2 regions of the Blautia sp. MSK.20.85 genome follow, and region 2 is predicted to be linked to the other one. Evidence: riboswitches for the same ligand, from Rfam matches in the RefSeq annotation. Region 2 holds a riboswitch; the other holds the start of a gene.
The links. A riboswitch is a leader RNA that binds a small molecule or an ion and turns the genes downstream of it on or off. The one in region 2 is predicted to bind FMN.
Positions count from the first base shown of each region.

Region 1: it holds a riboswitch for FMN, as region 2 does, so the genes downstream of both, G5B12_RS06150 (ECF transporter S component) here and G5B12_RS18235 (DUF6783 domain-containing protein) in region 2, are expected to answer to the same signal.

Region 1 covers NZ_JAAIUN010000007.1:137,725-146,028, reverse strand. The annotation lists gene G5B12_RS06165 (hypothetical protein) at 1-466, shown strand, start outside; gene G5B12_RS06160 (NUDIX hydrolase) at 1,270-1,881, opposite strand; gene G5B12_RS06155 (MATE family efflux transporter) at 2,065-3,453, shown strand; gene G5B12_RS06150 (ECF transporter S component) at 3,719-4,354, opposite strand; FMN riboswitch at 4,486-4,603, opposite strand; gene thiC (phosphomethylpyrimidine synthase ThiC) at 4,668-5,972, opposite strand; gene G5B12_RS06140 (hypothetical protein) at 6,580-7,281, opposite strand; gene G5B12_RS06135 (bile acid:sodium symporter family protein) at 7,439-8,304, opposite strand, start outside.
Region 2 covers NZ_JAAIUN010000005.1:97,848-106,151, forward strand. The annotation lists gene G5B12_RS04390 (tetratricopeptide repeat-containing glycosyltransferase family 2 protein) at 1-44, opposite strand, end outside; gene G5B12_RS04395 (HAD family hydrolase) at 149-799, opposite strand; gene ribH (6,7-dimethyl-8-ribityllumazine synthase) at 815-1,288, opposite strand; gene G5B12_RS04405 (bifunctional 3,4-dihydroxy-2-butanone-4-phosphate synthase/GTP cyclohydrolase II) at 1,318-2,535, opposite strand; gene ribE (riboflavin synthase) at 2,554-3,207, opposite strand; gene ribD (bifunctional diaminohydroxyphosphoribosylaminopyrimidine deaminase/5-amino-6-(5-phosphoribosylamino)uracil reductase RibD) at 3,189-4,316, opposite strand; partial or broken gene G5B12_RS18235 (DUF6783 domain-containing protein) at 4,319-4,444, opposite strand; partial or broken gene G5B12_RS18240 (DUF6783 domain-containing protein) at 4,394-4,636, shown strand; FMN riboswitch at 4,751-4,865, opposite strand; gene G5B12_RS04420 (hypothetical protein) at 5,055-5,321, opposite strand; gene tsf (translation elongation factor Ts) at 5,627-6,565, opposite strand; gene rpsB (30S ribosomal protein S2) at 6,602-7,345, opposite strand; gene G5B12_RS04435 (pseudouridine synthase) at 7,525-8,292, opposite strand; gene G5B12_RS04440 (DUF6449 domain-containing protein) at 8,292-8,304, opposite strand, start outside.

The DNA of each region.
Region 1 (8,304 bases), on a different contig from region 2:
GGTCGATCAACTTCAGGAAAGCATGACCTACAGCAGCATCTCCTTCATCAATTGGACCATCGAAGTCCTCAAGCTCCTGAAAGCCCGCATCGAACGCGGCGACAAGATCAAAGATGAGACCACCGGCGTGATCTACGATCTCTACACCTTCCGCCAATTTGTAGAAAACAACTTCTCCACCTACATCACCGGCCAGGTCTTCAACACCTCCATCCGATCCCAGAAAATCTACTTCACCCTGGAAGCCTGCCCAGGCGGCTACAACCTCCTCATGGCAGACTCCGGCAACGAAAAAACCTACCGCTGGATCTCCAGCTTAAGCAAACGCTTCTCCCTGGTAGAAATGATCGCCACAGGAATCGTCTACATCAAGGACACCCGAACCGACACCTACCAGCCATTCATCTCCGAAAACGGCAAATACTGCAAATACAACAAAGACCTGGGCAAACTCACAGAACTCTGATCAAAACGGGGAATCCGCAACCGCAGATTCCCCGTTTTTCTCATCCATCCAGCGCAGCGCCGATGACCCATTCCCCTCTTCAAGCCACAGGGAATCTCAGCCTTTCCTCCCAGCCATCCAGCGCAGCGCCGATGGCTCATCCAACTCCCGTCATACCACAAGGAATCTCAGCCTTTTCTCCCAGCCGTCCAGCGCAGCGCTGACGGCTCATCCAACTCCCGTCATACCACAAGGAATCTCAGCCTTTTCTCCCAGCCGTCCAGCGCAGCGCTGACGGCTCATCCAACTCCCGTCATACCACAAGGAATCTCAGCCTTTCCTCCCAGCCGTCCAGCGCAGCGCTGACGGCTCATCCAACTCCCGTCATACCACAAGGAATCTCAGCCTTTTCTCCCAGCCGTCCAGCGCAGCGCTGACGGCTCATCCAACTCCCGTCATACCACAAGGAATCTCAGCCTTTCCTCCCAGCCGTCCAGCGCAGCGCTGACGGCTCATCCAACTCCCGTCATACCACCCCACTAGCAACACTCCCCACGAGATTTAACACGTCTCACGGCCAATGCACAGCCAGTGAGGGGCTTCTTTCCAGGCTGACTCTGCAGGAGGGGAGCTGATTCTTAGGTGGCGGAAATCTGCGTTGCTTCAAAAAATCTCGCTGTTTGAGCGGCTTCAGACGCGAGTTCGAGATTTTTTGAAGCGCTTTTAGCAGAATTCCGGCACCTTAGAAGCCAGCCCCCGACGAAGCCCCAGCCTGGAAAGAAGCCCCTCACTGGCGTCCCCTTCCGCCATATAACTACCTCCGTTTAAATCTCCCCAAGAAATCCAAACACCTCCTCATCCTCAAGAAAATGCATCAGCATATAAGCACACATGATCGCAACCCTCTCCTCCTTCAAGATCCTCCTGACCTCATCCCGGTCCGCGATCACAACCTCGATCTCCTCACTATCCTCCTGAGCAGCCTTACTAACCTCACCACTGGCATACCCATAAACCGTAGCACAGGATTCATCCGTCATCCCTATCGTCGTAAAATAAGGCTTCTCAAAAGCCTCCGCAACCTTGATCGGCTCCAGCTTCAACCCGGTCTCCTCAAACATCTCACGCACAGCACCCTCATGGAAATCCTCCCCAGGCTCCACAAGCCCCGCCGGAAACTCATAAATATATCCGCCGATCGTATACCGATACTGACGGATCAGCACAACCTTATCCCGCTTCTCTCCATAAACACTGTAAATGATCACCCCATCCGGATGATTCTCCCCCGTAGAAAGCTTCAAATCCTCCACACACTTCGCCCTGGAGGCCACAAAATAAGAAACCGGCGTATCATGTACACTGGTCGCATCCACCCCATAAAGATTCACAAACTTATTATCTGTAAGTTTTTTCACACTGTTGATCTTACCCATCTGAAAAGCTCCTTCCCGAAAATTTTTTCTAAAAACATTTTATCCCATCCAAAACCAAAGGTCAATTTTTTATACTTACACTCACTTCACAATAGTGCTATAATAAATACCCTGCTATAAAATTTAAAATTTACTTATTACATTACCAAACAGCTACTGTAGACAAGAAAGAAGGAAAAAACATTGAAAAACCAGACCAATGCTGCCCAGGCCGAAAACCCTCTGGGAACTGCCCCTGTAGGCAGCCTGATCACCAAATTCGCCATTCCCGCCATCATCAGCATGCTAGTCAGCGCTCTGTACAACATCGTTGACCAGATCTTTATCGGACAGGGCGTAGGAATGCTTGGAAACGCCGCCACAAACATCGCATTTCCCGTAACCATTATCTCTACTGCTGCTGCATTGCTCCTGGGAATCGGCAGCGCCTCCAATTACAACCTGGAAATGGGCGCAGGAAACGAAAAAAAAGCCAGCTCCATTGCAGGAACCGGACTCTCCACGCTGATAATCTCCGGTACGATACTCTCTGTCATTGTCCTTCTGTTCCTGAAGCCACTTCTTCATTTTTTCGGCGGAACACCGGACGTCATGCCCTATGCCATTGATTACATAGGGATCACCGCCATTGGACTTCCCTTTTATGTTTTAAGCACAGGCGGCAACCACCTGATCCGAGCAGACAGGAGTCCTACCTATTCCATGGCCTGCATCCTGGCCGGTGCCGCCATCAACACCATCCTGGACCCGCTTTTCATCTTTGGATTCGGCTGGGGCATCAAAGGTGCAGCCTGGGCAACCGTGATCGGCCAGATCGTATCCGGACTTCTGATCATCTTTTATTTTTCCAGACTCCGGAAAATGTACCTGGACCACTCCATGCTGATTCCTAAGGCACGCAATCTGTCTGCCATTTTTTCTCTGGGAATGGCATCCTGTATCAATCAGGTTGCCATTGCTGCAGTGCAGATCGTCATGAACAATACACTTCGCCATTACGGAGCACTCTCCGCCTACGGGAGTGATATTCCAATCGCCTGTGCAGGGATCATTTCCAAAGTCAATCAGGTATTTATGGCCATCTGCATCGGAATCTCCCAGGGCTCCCAGCCCATCTTGGGATTTAACTACGGTGCCGAAAAATACAGCCGTGTACGCCAGACATACCGCTATTCCGTAACCTTATGTACTGTGATTGCAACCATATTTTTTATCTGCTTCCAGTTCTTCCCGCATCAGATCGTAGGCATCTTCGGAAACGGCAGCGACCTGTACTTTCATTTTGCAGAAAAATATCTCCGCATCTTCATGCTGATGACCTTTGCTAACGGGATCCAGCCTATGTCCGCCTGCTTTTTTACCTCCATTGGAAAAGCTAGGCTTGGTGTGATTATGTCCCTCACAAGGCAGGTGCTCTTCCTGCTGCCTCTGATCGTCATCTTCCCGGTCTTCTTCGGAATCGATGGCGTCATGTACGCAGGACCAATTGCAGATACCTCTGCATTTGTGCTGGCCGTTGTTTTTGCCAGACGTGAGCTTGGAGTCATGAAAGCTGCAGAACAAAACGCCTGACACAAGAAAGAATCCTGCTTGCAGGATTCTCCGCCTGCGACGGGTCGCTTCAGCGACATTATTCCTCTCCGTCGCAGTGCGATCCTGCCCGGAGGGCTTTTTTATGTTATAGGAACATTACGGAGTAATTTCCTATAACATAAAAAATGCCATGTAATTTACTGCCCATCGGCAATATATTACATGGCATTTCTCACATTCTCAGATATTTATCTGAAACCACCAATTTCTGATCTTTTCTTCATCCTCCGGCAGCTGATTACGATCAGTCACCCTTCAGTACAACACGGATCTTCTTATAAATTACAAATACGATCAGAGATGTCAGTGCATATTTAAAGATATTAAACGGCGCAATGATCAGCAGCGCAAAAGTAAGCAGTCCGTTTACGGAGCTGTGTACCGCACTTCCCATCTGGATAAATGTCTCGATCGGCATTCCAAAAGCCTTACCGTAAGCCGGAAGCAGTACAAAAGCATTAACAAAACATGCAAGAATTGCTGTCAGAACTGTACCCACTGCCATGCCTGCAACAGCATGTGCTCTGCTCTTCTTGTGATGGAAACGGTAGATTAGTCCGGCCGGTACCACATAGGCACATCCGAACAGGAAGTTGGCAACATCACCAACACCGGCAGTCATGGTTCCCTTGGTCACAAGATGTACGAGAATCTTCACAAGCTCGATCAGAATACCTGCCACAGGTCCCATGGCAAAAGTTCCTACCATAACCGGTACCTCGGAAAAATCAAGCTGATAAAAAGACGGTGCAAGAAACGGAATCGGAAACTCCAGATTCATCAGTACTCCTGCCACAGCCCCCAGCATGGCTACCTGTGCGATCGTCCTTGTTCTGCTCCTTTCCACGGCATTTCCTCTCTGCAATACCTGTTCACTCATAATTCTCTCTCCTTCTTTAGAAATATTCAAAGAAAATTTCTACAAGAAATCTTTATGCGAAAAAATATTTCCTCACATAAAAAGCCCCGGGAACTTCTTCCCGGGGCACTGAGCACGTTCATGAAATACTGCGCGTTCTTCTCTCATCCAGACTTTACTGTCGGTTCCGGAATTTCACCAGATCAGCCGCCGAAGCGGGTCGCGGACTATACCGCCGGTAGGGAATTGCACCCTGCCCCGAAGAAATTTTCTTTTATGAGTTCATTATAACTCACTCTTTTTTCAATTACAAGCCTTAATTTTTCGCTTTTCCTTACAGGATATCGATATGCTCTCCGGCAAGTGCTTTGTTCATGCTTCGTACTGCACAGAATTTACCACACATGGAGCAGGTATCTTCATGTTCCGGCTTACGTTCGTTCCAGATACGTTTCGCTGTTTCCGGATCCATGGCACACTCCCACTGTGCCTCCCAGTCGAGCTTTCTTCTGGCATCTGCCATCTTGTCATCGATCTCACGGGCCCCACGGACACCCTTGGCAATATCTGCCGCATGAGCAGCGATCTTGGAGGCCATGATTCCCTGTTTTACATCCTCAAGGTTCGGAAGTGCAAGATGCTCTGCCGGTGTCACATAGCAGAGGAATGCGGCTCCGGACATGGCAGCTACCGCGCCGCCAATTGCAGATGTGATGTGATCATATCCCGGTGCAACATCTGTTACGATCGGTCCTAATACATAGAACGGTGCACCCTGACAGATAGACTGCTGCACTTTCATATTAGCCTCAACCTGATCGAGCGGCACATGTCCCGGTCCCTCAACCATAACCTGGACATCTTTTTCCCAGGCACGTTTGGTCAGCTCACCAAGACGTACAAGTTCCTCGATCTGGCATACATCTGTAGCATCCGCAAGACATCCCGGACGGCAGGCATCTCCAAGAGAAATCGTCACATCGTACTCACGGCAGATATCCAGGATCTCGTCATAGTATTCGTAGAACGGATTCTCCTCACCGGTCATGCACATCCATGCAAATACAAGGGAACCTCCTCTGGAAACGATATTCATTTTTCTCTTATGGTTACGGATCTGGTCGATCGTCTTTCTTGTGATTCCGCAGTGAAGAGTTACAAAATCAACACCATCCTGTGCGTGAAGTCTTACCACATCGATAAAATCCTTGGCTGTCAGTGTGTCAAGATCTCTCTGATAGTGGATAACAGAGTCATAAACCGGAACGGTTCCGATCATTGCCGGACACTCGCTTGTCAGTTTGCGGCGAAATGGAATGGTATTTCCGTGGGAAGAAAGATCCATGATCGCATGTGCTCCCATGTTGACAGCTTCCATAACTTTCTGCATCTCTACATCGTAATCCTTGCAGTCTCTGGATACACCAAGGTTTACATTGATCTTGGTGCGGAGCATGGAACCTACGCCTTCCGGATCAATACATTTATGATTTTTATTTGCACAGATAACAACTTTGCCGGAGGCTACCAGCGGCAGAAGCTCCTCTGTTGTCATTCTCTCTTTCTTTGCAACAATCTCAAGCTCAGGTGTGATGATGCCTTTACGGGCAGCTTCCATCTGTGTACTGTAATTTCTCATATAAAAAAAATCTCCTTTCGTTTCGTATCTGGATCTGGAAAATCTGTCACTGCCGCCGGATTCCTGACTGCTATACAAGCTCGGTTCCTGGCAGATATTCGCGGGATCTTTCCGTAAACTCTTTATGTTTTATGCAGCAAAAAACCGGTTGCTGCAACGCATACGCATCACAACAACCGGCCCTTAATCTTTCGTACTTAATGAAAATCTTCTGTACTTCTGATATCTTCTGTACTCTCTGATCTTCTGTGCCTTTAAGACTCCTTCGTGCATATGTCCCTACGTTGGCATTATCCAAATCAGGTTATGGGTCAAGACATTCACAGTCTACTCTCAGCTCGCTTCAGCGGGCCCCCCTGTTTTCATATGTATGGGACGTCTCCGCCCATGTGGTTATTATAGTATACATGCCCTGATTTGTAAACTACAATTCCACATTTTATGACTTTTTCTTTCGACAAAACCTGTCATATTATCCCTGAAAATCCCCGGAATATTTTACATAAGCGTCAGGATAAACGCTCTGCACTCCTCTCTTTATACACATTCAGCCCATTGCGGAAAACATTTATCCACAATGAGCTGAGTTTATTTTTCTATTTTGTTTTTATTTCTTTACTACTGCGCTCTTTACATAAGAAGTTGCTCCCCAGGCGTGTTCTCCATCCGTATATACCGTATATGGAGTCACTCTTACGTAATATCTTTTTCCTTTTGAGAGTTTCGTCAGAGTTTTAATTCTTACCGGTGAATAGATGGTCTTTACACCTTTACGAAAACGATAATCTGTGGAATACTGGATACGGTATCCGATGGCATATGGAACACTCTTGCAGGATACGGTCAGCTGACCGGATTTATTGCTTTTCAGAGATGTGATGCTGCCACGTGCTAATGTAATCAAAGGTTCTGCTGTGATTCTAAAATCATGATCACGATATGTTCTCATTTTTAGATAGTACGTTCCCGCATTCAATGTTCTTGAAACTTGTCCTCTTGACGTGTCTTTCACATTATTATAGCTCCACGTCATATTGTTGCCATAAAAAACATGTCTTCCAGAAGCATTGTATAATTCTATATAATCATAACTAACACTACCATACATCGTCATGCTAAATGTGACATGTGACTTTTTTGAAAGACTAAAACGATAGCAGCCATCATTATGATATGTTTCACCAAGTGTATAATCCATAGATTCATCTTCCATAGATGCATATACCGGCACTACACTGCTCCAGAATGTTCCCACGCAGACCATCAAAGTTAAAAGCAGCGGCATCCAACGTTTCATAAATTTTTTCATTTTCATTTCTCCTTCCCGTTTTATGATGTTTCACGCCTGTATGATACTTTATACCTGTATGATATTTTATATTATAGGCTTTTCCGCTTTACCCTGTCAATTCTGTTTCACGATTTGCGGCTATATTTTCCGACTCCCCTGATACTTTTTTCTTTTCTTATTTCATCTGTACGCATTCCTCTGCCGTTTCGCTGCTCCCCTTAAGCTCTGCAAGGTTTTCTGCACCTGCACGGCGGATCCCCGCAAAAATGGAGCCCGCAATATTGTGCCATACACTGAAGATCGCGCCCGGAAGTGTTGCAAGCGGATTGGCTGCAAAATTAGCTGCTGCCAGTGAGACAGCAAGGCCACTGTTCTGCATGCCTACCTCTATAGCTATAGCTGTTGTTCTGGAATACTCCACATGGAAGATTTTTGCAGCCAGAAATCCCAGCATCATACCACAGAAATTGTGGATCGCCACTACTCCAAGCACCAGAACTCCACAGCTTACGATCTTCTCTGCATTTACAGCCACAATTCCTCCGATGATCATGACAATAGCCACAACCGATACCAGCGGCATAACATCCGATACCTTATCCACATGTTCTCCCGCAAGACTTCGGAGAAAGACTCCCAGAAGGACCGGGACCAGAATTACTTTTACCACAGAAAGTACCATCGCCCAGAAAGAGACTTCTACCCAGGCGCCAGCCAGAACATACACAAGAAACGGCGTCATCAGTGGCGCTGCCAGTGTGGAAACAATGGTCATTCCCACAGAAAGTGCCACATCTCCTCCTGCGATATAAGTAATTACGTTGCTGGCCGTTCCGCCCGGGCAGCAACCTACCAGGATCACTCCCAGGGCCAGATCTGCCGGAAGGTTCATCACTTTGCACAGCAGCCAGGCGATCACCGGCATAATGGTATACTGAGCCACCGCACCGATCACCACTTCCTTGGGTCTGGAAAAAATAGCCCGGAAGTCTTCCATCCGTATTGTAAGTCCCATTCCAAACATGATCACGCCCAGAAATA
Region 2 (8,304 bases):
GCTTCTTCATTTTTTACGATCATACATAGACTGAGGGAAATCATATTTCAGGATCCTTCGGATTTTTATAATATTTATGCCGTTCCCGTCAGTCCTATGCCTTCTGTCAGTGTACAGCTTCTACTTTCGGATAAAGCTGAACTCATCCTCATATCACCAACTGTGGTATATCCTCTATATGTTCTGCAAGACGATCTGCTCCGTTCAGCTCCCCGCTCTCACCATATCCATACAGACATCCTATAAATGGGCTTTTGCAGGCTCTGGCACATTCCAGATCCTGCCTCCTGTCTCCGACCACCAGATAAGGGCCTGTATATTCCCGGATGATTTCCTGCACAATTTCTGTCTTTGGACGGAATCCATACGATTCGCAGTCATAAAAATGATCGAACCATCGTTCCATCCCAAATTCCTTCCAGTGCGCCTCACGATAAGAAGCTTTACAGTTACTTAAGATCACAAGATGATATCCCCGGTTCTTCAAGGCTGTAAGCATCTCCTCTGCTCCCGGGTACCACACTGCCTTATGCTTCCTGATCTGTCTGACCATCAGTTCTCCTACCATCCTGCTCGCCTGCTCTTTATAGCTCTGATCCAGCTCCGGCAAAAATGTATTCCACATCTCCTTACTGTTAAATCCCAGCCAGCCGGCAATTTCCGCCGAGCCTATCTCCCGTTCTTCTGCAGCCTTCTGTTCTGTCAGCCACTGATAGGTTTCACGAAATGCCGGTTCATAGATTCCAATGGTATGATGGATCGTTCCATCATAATCGAATATGATTGTTTTTGTCATCATTTATTTTCCTGTCTTTTAGAGCTGCTTCATCAGATTGACCATCTCGATCGCAGATAACGCACAGTCATAGCCTTTATTTCCCGCTTTGCTTCCTGCACGCGCAATAGCCTGCTCGATATTCTCAGTCGTGATCACTCCGAATAAGACCGGGATCCCTGTTGCAAGTTCAACCTGTGCGATCCCCTTGGCAGATTCATTGCACACCAGATCATAATGTGAAGTATCTCCACGGATGACAGCTCCCACGCAAATAACTGCATCATATTTTCCTGACTGTGCCATTTTTTGTGCTGTAAGCGGGATCTCAAATGCTCCCGGCACCCATGCTGCAGTAATATTCTCTTCTCCTACTCCATGTCTTACCAGTCCGTCGACTGCCCCTCCCAATAATTTATTCACAATGATCTCATTGAATCTCGCTGCAACGATACCAACTTTCATTCCCTCCGGTGCTACTACTTTTCCTTCTACTAAATTGATCTGTCTCATTTTTTCTTCCTCCTGCTATTTGCTGTTTTTTATAAATTTATTTCCTTAAAAATATGACCCATCTTTTCCTGCTTCGTTTTCATATATTTCCGGTCATATTTTTGTACCGGAATCTCCAGAGGTACTCTCTCATTGATCTTCAGCCCGAATTCACCAAGCCCATAGACTTTATCCGGGTTATTGGTCAGTAATCTTAATGATTTCACACCAAGGTCTGACAGTATCTGTGCCCCGACCCAGTACTCTCTGAGATCCGGTGCAAACCCTAACTTCACATTAGCCTCCACGGTATCGTATCCCTGTTCCTGAAGCGCATAAGCTTTGATCTTGTTGATCAGTCCGATTCCTCTGCCTTCCTGTCTCATATACAGAATGATCCCTCTGCCTTCCGCCTCTACCTGGCGCATCGCTGTCTGCAGCTGCAAGCCGCAGTCACATCTGAGCGATCCGAATGCATCTCCTGTCAGGCACTCCGAATGTACACGGCAAAGCACATCCTCACCATCTCCTAGATCACCTTTTACCAGTGCCAGATGATGCTCTCCTGTAATGTCATTGATATAGCCATACATTTTAAAATCACCGTACTGCGTTGGGAGGTTTGCAGCTGCTTCCTCCTTTACATGCTTTTCATGTATTCTTATATAATCCTGCAGATCACGGATCGTAATAAATGTAAGGTTATGCTCTTTTGCCATTTCCCATAGCTGTGATGTACGCATCATAGTGCCATCTTCTTTCATAACTTCACAGCACACGCCGCATTCTTTCAGTCCGGCAAGTCTCATAAGATCTGTTGTTGCCTCCGTATGGCCATTTCGTACCAGAACCCCGCCTTTTCTGGAAATAAGCGGAAATACATGTCCCGGTCTTCTGAAATCCTCCGGTTTTGACTGATCATCCACACACTTCATAATGGTATAGGAGCGTTCTGCCGCAGAGATACCGGTGGTTGTATCTGCGTGATCCACTGCCACGGTAAATGCTGTACTGTGATTGTCCGTGTTCTCAGCAACCATCGGCGGAAAATTCAATCTCGCCGCAATTTCTGCACTCATCGGTGTACAGATAAGACCCTTTGCATAAGTCGCCATGAAATTAATATTTTCCCGGGTCGCAAACTCTGCCGCACATATCAGATCTCCCTCATTTTCTCTGTCCGGATCATCTGTGACCAGAACTATTTTTCCTTCCTTAAGATCCCTAAGTGCCTCTTCAATTGTGTTGTACTGATAATTTTGTGACATAGTGTATATCCTCCTGTTCTAAAACCCGAATTCTTCAAGAAACTTCATCGTAATTCCGGATTCTTTTTTCTCTTCTTCATTTTTTCTGATGCCAAGCAGTTTTTCTACATATTTTCCGATCACATCATTTTCCAGATTAACCAGATCCCCCGGCACCTTTTCCAAAAGGGTGGTTTCTTCTCCTGTATGTGGAATGACCGACACCTGAAAACCAGCTTCATCAACCCTTGCAACTGTCAGGCTGATCCCATCAATGCAAACGGATCCTTTTTCCACGATCAGATGCAAGATCTGTGGCGATGTCTCAATTGATACCCAGATGGCATTTTCTTCTCGGAGCATGGAACGTATCACGCCAGTCCCATCAATATGGCCGCTTACTATGTGTCCTCCGAACCTGCCGTCTGCAGCCATTGCACGTTCCAGGTTTACCTGGCTTCCGGCCTTGCAGCTTCCAAGACTGCTTCTTCTGATAGTCTCTGCCATCACATCGGCGGTAAATCCGTCCGGCTGGATCGACGTAACTGTCAGACACACACCATTCACCGCAATACTGTCACCGATCCTTGTTCCTTCCAGGACCTTCCGGGCTTTCACTGCCAGGATCCCTGATTCTCCTGTCAGCTGTATATAACGGACTTTTCCTTTCTCTTCTACGATTCCTGTAAACATGATTCCTCCTGTTTTTTCTCACACACCTGACATCTTATCCGGATGTCCTCACCAATCTGGCAGATATCTGTATATTTCAGTTCCACTGCTTCAGACGGGAATTCAACTCCGATACCTTCTACCGGTGTCTTCCCGGCCACACCGCCAAACAGCTTTGGTGCCACAAAAGCCTGTACTTCCTTTACAATTCCGGCTCGCAGGGCACTGTCATTTAACGTACCGCCTCCTTCCAGGAGAATACTGTCAATGCCTTTGCTTCCAAGATCTGTCATTAGCTTCTTAAGGTCTATCTGATTCTTTTCATCTGGACAGTAAATGGTCTCAACTCCCATGGTATGTAATATTTTTATTTTTTCTTCTGTATTTTTCTGATCTGCATAAGCCACGATCGTCCGGTACTTTTCCGCACTTTTTACGATCTGACTGTCCGGCGGGATCCTGAGCTTACTGTCGCACACAATCCTGACAGGACTTTTCCATCCTTCTACCCGGACGTTTAACATCGGATCATCTGCAAGCACAGTTCCAATGCCTGCCATAATTCCCATGTACTGATGCCGCATATGCTGTACTTCTTTTCGTGCCGCTTCTCCGGTGATCCATTTTGATGCTCCTGTCTTCGTTGCGATCTTCCCATCCAGTGTCATGGCATACTTCATCACTACATAAGGAGTCTTCATAGTAATATAATGAAAAAACACCGGATTCAGCTGATCACATTCTTCTCTCATAAAATCTTCAACTACTGTTACACCGGCTTCCCTTAACATCTGTACACCTTTTCCCGCCACTTTCGGATTCGGATCCCGGGAACCGATCACCACTTTTCTTATCTTCTGTTCAATGATCGCTTCCGTACATGGAGGTGTTTTTCCATGATGACAGCAAGGCTCAAGCGTAACATAAATCACCGCACCTTCTGCTGATTCTGTAAGAGAAGCAATAGCATTACGTTCTGCATGAAGTTCTCCATACTTTTTATGATAGCCTTCCCCGATGATCCTTCCATCTTTTACGATCACTGCCCCTACCATCGGATTGGGATTCGTCCAACCTTCTCCTTTTTTAGCCAGCTGGATCGCTCGAAGCATATATTCCTGATCCGTCATTTTTATTCCTTCTTTCTTATTCCTGTTCTTTGCCTAGAGCGTGTTTGAAAAAGGCTTTCTGCAAGATGTGCGTCACAATTTGTGGGAGATTTTGTCCGGATGAGGGCGCCGTAGCGGGCTACGGCAACTGAATTCGGGCAAAATATACCGCAAAGTGGGGCGTGCAGATTGCAGGAATGATTTTTCAAACACGCTCTGGTACGCCGAGGCTTTTAGCCCTGTGCAATCGGATTCACAGACAAGTGAGTGGTATATTTATTTCGAAAACGATGTACCAGATACAAAAAAATCCTGCAGAAATATCTGCAGGGTGGAATTGATCTGTTACATCTGATCGATAAATGAATGTCTGATTTCCTACATAAAAAGCTCTGAAATGGATCACCATCTCAGAGCTCTGATACTACATTCATTCATACAAAAATCAACTGTACTATCATCTTCTTCCATCCAGACTGTACTGTCGGCTCCGGAATCTCACCGGATCATGCCTTTCGGCTCGCGGGCTCTACCGCCGGTAGGGAATCACACCCTGCCCTGAAGATATCTTTTTGTTTATTTTAATACTTTATCTGTTATTTGTAAAGCGGAATTTTTATTTTACTCATTCCATGCGGAATATTAATTACTGGCAGGCAATCGTCGTATTACTATTCTCAGGCTTTGGTTGACAAACAGGCACGCAGGCAATGACCGATGGCCAGCACACAGAGCCTGTGCCTTGGAAGATGAATTTTTTTATCTGCAGTTTACTATTGCTTTTTGGGCAGCAGCAAAATCTTTTTCTAGTACATAAATACATGTTGTTTCATTCTTATGATCAATTCCCGATGCAAAAGTATGATAAAAAATCAAGAAAAAAAGATTATTGATAAATGTTCTTTTTTTCAATCTCGTTTCGTAAAGAATATTATTTTCATTCAACGCTTGTGTTAACCGCACGAGATGATCCATATTATCAGTTTCACATAATTTAATTTTTCCATTATCCTGGGTATATTTCATAAAAATCTCCATTCCGCCGCCTTTGGCTGGCGGCACAAATAGTGAGGAATTATAAGCGGAAACAGGCGCAGGCCGTGACATTTAGGCGTTTTGAAAGTATCGATTATCTCTGTCAATGCATGAGCATACTTATTTTGATGTGGCTGGAAGAACCAGAGAATATATTTGACAGAGTGTCCAAGATATTTGGATAAAGAAAACCGATGACTTTGACTGTTATCAATCTACACCATCGGCTTTCAGGGCCTTTAAATACTTAAATTCAGACTTATTAAAATAATATAATGAAAACTTAAGTTAATGGATTATTTACCCATCTGTTTTGCAACTTCCTCAGCGAAGTTCTCTTCTTTCTTCTCAAGACCATCGCCTGTCTCGTAGCGAACGAAGCCTTTGATCTGGATCTTAGCGCCGTTCTCTTTTGCTACCTGCTCTACGTATTTAGCAACGGACTGTTTTCCGTCCTCTGCTTTTACGTATGTCTGGTCAAGAAGGCAGATCTCTTTGAGCTCTTTCTTGATACGTCCTGTGATCATTCCCTCGATAACCTTAGCCGGTTTCTGGGACTCCTTCGGATCGTTCTGGATCTGAGCCATAAGGATCTCTTTCTCATGCTCGATGTACTCAGCGCTTACTTCTTTGTCGCTTGTGTACTGCGGTTTCAGAGCTGCGATCTGCATAGCTACGTTTCTAGCCATCTCTTTCACTGCATCGTTAACAACGTCTGTCTCAACGTCTACAAGAACGCCGATCTTTCCACCCATATGTGTGTAGGAAGCGATGAATCCGTTCTGCTCCTCAACCTGAGCAAATCTACGGATGTTCATGTTCTCGCCGATTACTGCGATCTGAGCTGCAAGAGCCTCTTTTACAGTCTTAGTTGTATCAAGTGCCCATGCCTCAGCAAGGAAAGCATCGATATCAGCTGCTGTTGTGTTAAGTGCCTGTGCTGCAACATCTGCAACATAGCCCTGGAATTTCTCGTTCTTTGCAACGAAGTCTGTCTCAGCATTAACCTCAACAACGACTGCTTTCTTTCCATCCTCTGTTACCAGAGTTTTGCAAAGACCCTCTGCTGCGATACGGCTTGCTTTCTTCTGTGCTGTAGCAAGACCTTTCTCACGCAGGAACTCAACTGCTTTATCCATATCGCCTTCTGTAGCTGTAAGAGCTTTCTTACAATCCATCATTCCGGCGCCAGTCATCTCTCTTAACTCTTTTACCTGTGCTGCTGTAATAGCCATTGTTCGTTTCCTCCTGAAATATTCTGTTTATACGAATTATTCCTCTGTAGCTGCAAACTCCTCAGACTCAGCCTCGATCTCGCCATCTGCCTCTGCAGTTCCCTGCTTAGCCTCGATAACAGCGTCAGCCATCTTGGAAACGATGAGTTTTACTGCACGGATAGCATCGTCATTTCCCGGGATCACATAGTCAAGCTCTTCCGGATCACAGTTAGTATCGCAGATACCGATAAGCGGGATTCCCAGTGTATGAGCCTCCTGTACGCAGATTCTCTCTTTTTTAGGATCTACGATAAAGATAGCATCCGGGATTCTCTTCATCTCTTTGATACCACCAAGGTTCTTCTGAAGTTTAGCAAGCTCTTTGCGAAGCTCGATAACTTCTTTCTTAGGAAGTACGTCGAATGTTCCGTCAGCTTCCATAGCCTCGATCTCTTTCAGTCTTGCGATACGGCTCTGGATTGTCTTGAAGTTTGTAAGCATACCACCAAGCCATCTCTCATTTACATAGAACTCTCCACAACGCTCTGCCTCTGTACGGATAGCATCCTGAGCCTGTTTCTTAGTTCCTACGAAAAGGATGTGTCCACCGTTAGCTACGATGTCTGCTACTGCATTGTAAGCATCGTCAACCATTCCTACAGACTGCTGAAGATCGATGATATAGATACCATTTCTCTCTGTGTAGATGTACGGAGCCATTTTAGGGTTCCATCTTCTTGTCTGATGTCCGAAATGAACACCTGCCTCTAAAAGCTGCTTCATTGAAATAACGCTCATGTCTTTTCTCCTTTTTGGTTAAATTCTTCCGCACAGGTCGCCTTCTCTCTGGACCCATCCTCACACCGTAGGGCACCATCCTTATAGAATCGCCGTGCGTGCTTATTTTTGCAACTTCTGAATTATAGCATAGAAAATCCCCTTATGTAAAGGGGATTTTTCCAATTTTTTTCTGTTTTTCAGCGGTTTCCGGCAGACTTCAGAAGCTCCAGCTCTTTTTCGGTGAGCGAACGATATTTTCCTGTCGGAAGATCTGAAGGAAGCGCCAGCGGCCCCATGGATAGTCTTTTCAAATAAGTTACTTTTTTTCCCAGTGCCTCCATCATCCGTTTTACCTGATGGAATTTTCCCTCGTGGATGGTAAGTCGGATCTCAGATTCCCAGTTCTTACCGGCTTCTGCAGATTCTGTACCGGACTCCCAGGTAGAAAGGATCTCCAGCCTTGCCGGTCGTGTAAGATCTTTTTCCCCGATATCCACGCCTTCTGCCAGCTTCACGACATCTTCTTCTGTCACTTTCCCGGATACTTTTGCATAGTAGATCTTATCCACATGCTTTTTCGGAGAAAGAAGCTCATGTGCAAGAGGACCGTCGTCTGTGATCAGAAGGAATCCTTCTGTATCTTTATCCAGACGCCCTACCGGAAAAAGTCCCTTTCTTCTGTCTTTTTCTTCAATATAGTCGAGAACCGTTTTATCTCTGGAGTCCTCCGTTGCGCTGACACAGCCTGCCGGCTTGTTAAAAAGATAGTATACATATTCCGGTGCAGCATGGATCTCCTGCCCGTTCATAACCACCTGATCTTCTTCCGATACTTTCAGCTCCGGTTTTTTCGCAGTTTTTCCATTGACCTGCACCTGACCCTTCTGTATGTATTTTTTTACCTCGCTTCTTGTACCTGCGCCGGCATCTGCCAGAAATTTATCCAGCCGGACTGGTTTTTCCATTAATCATTTACC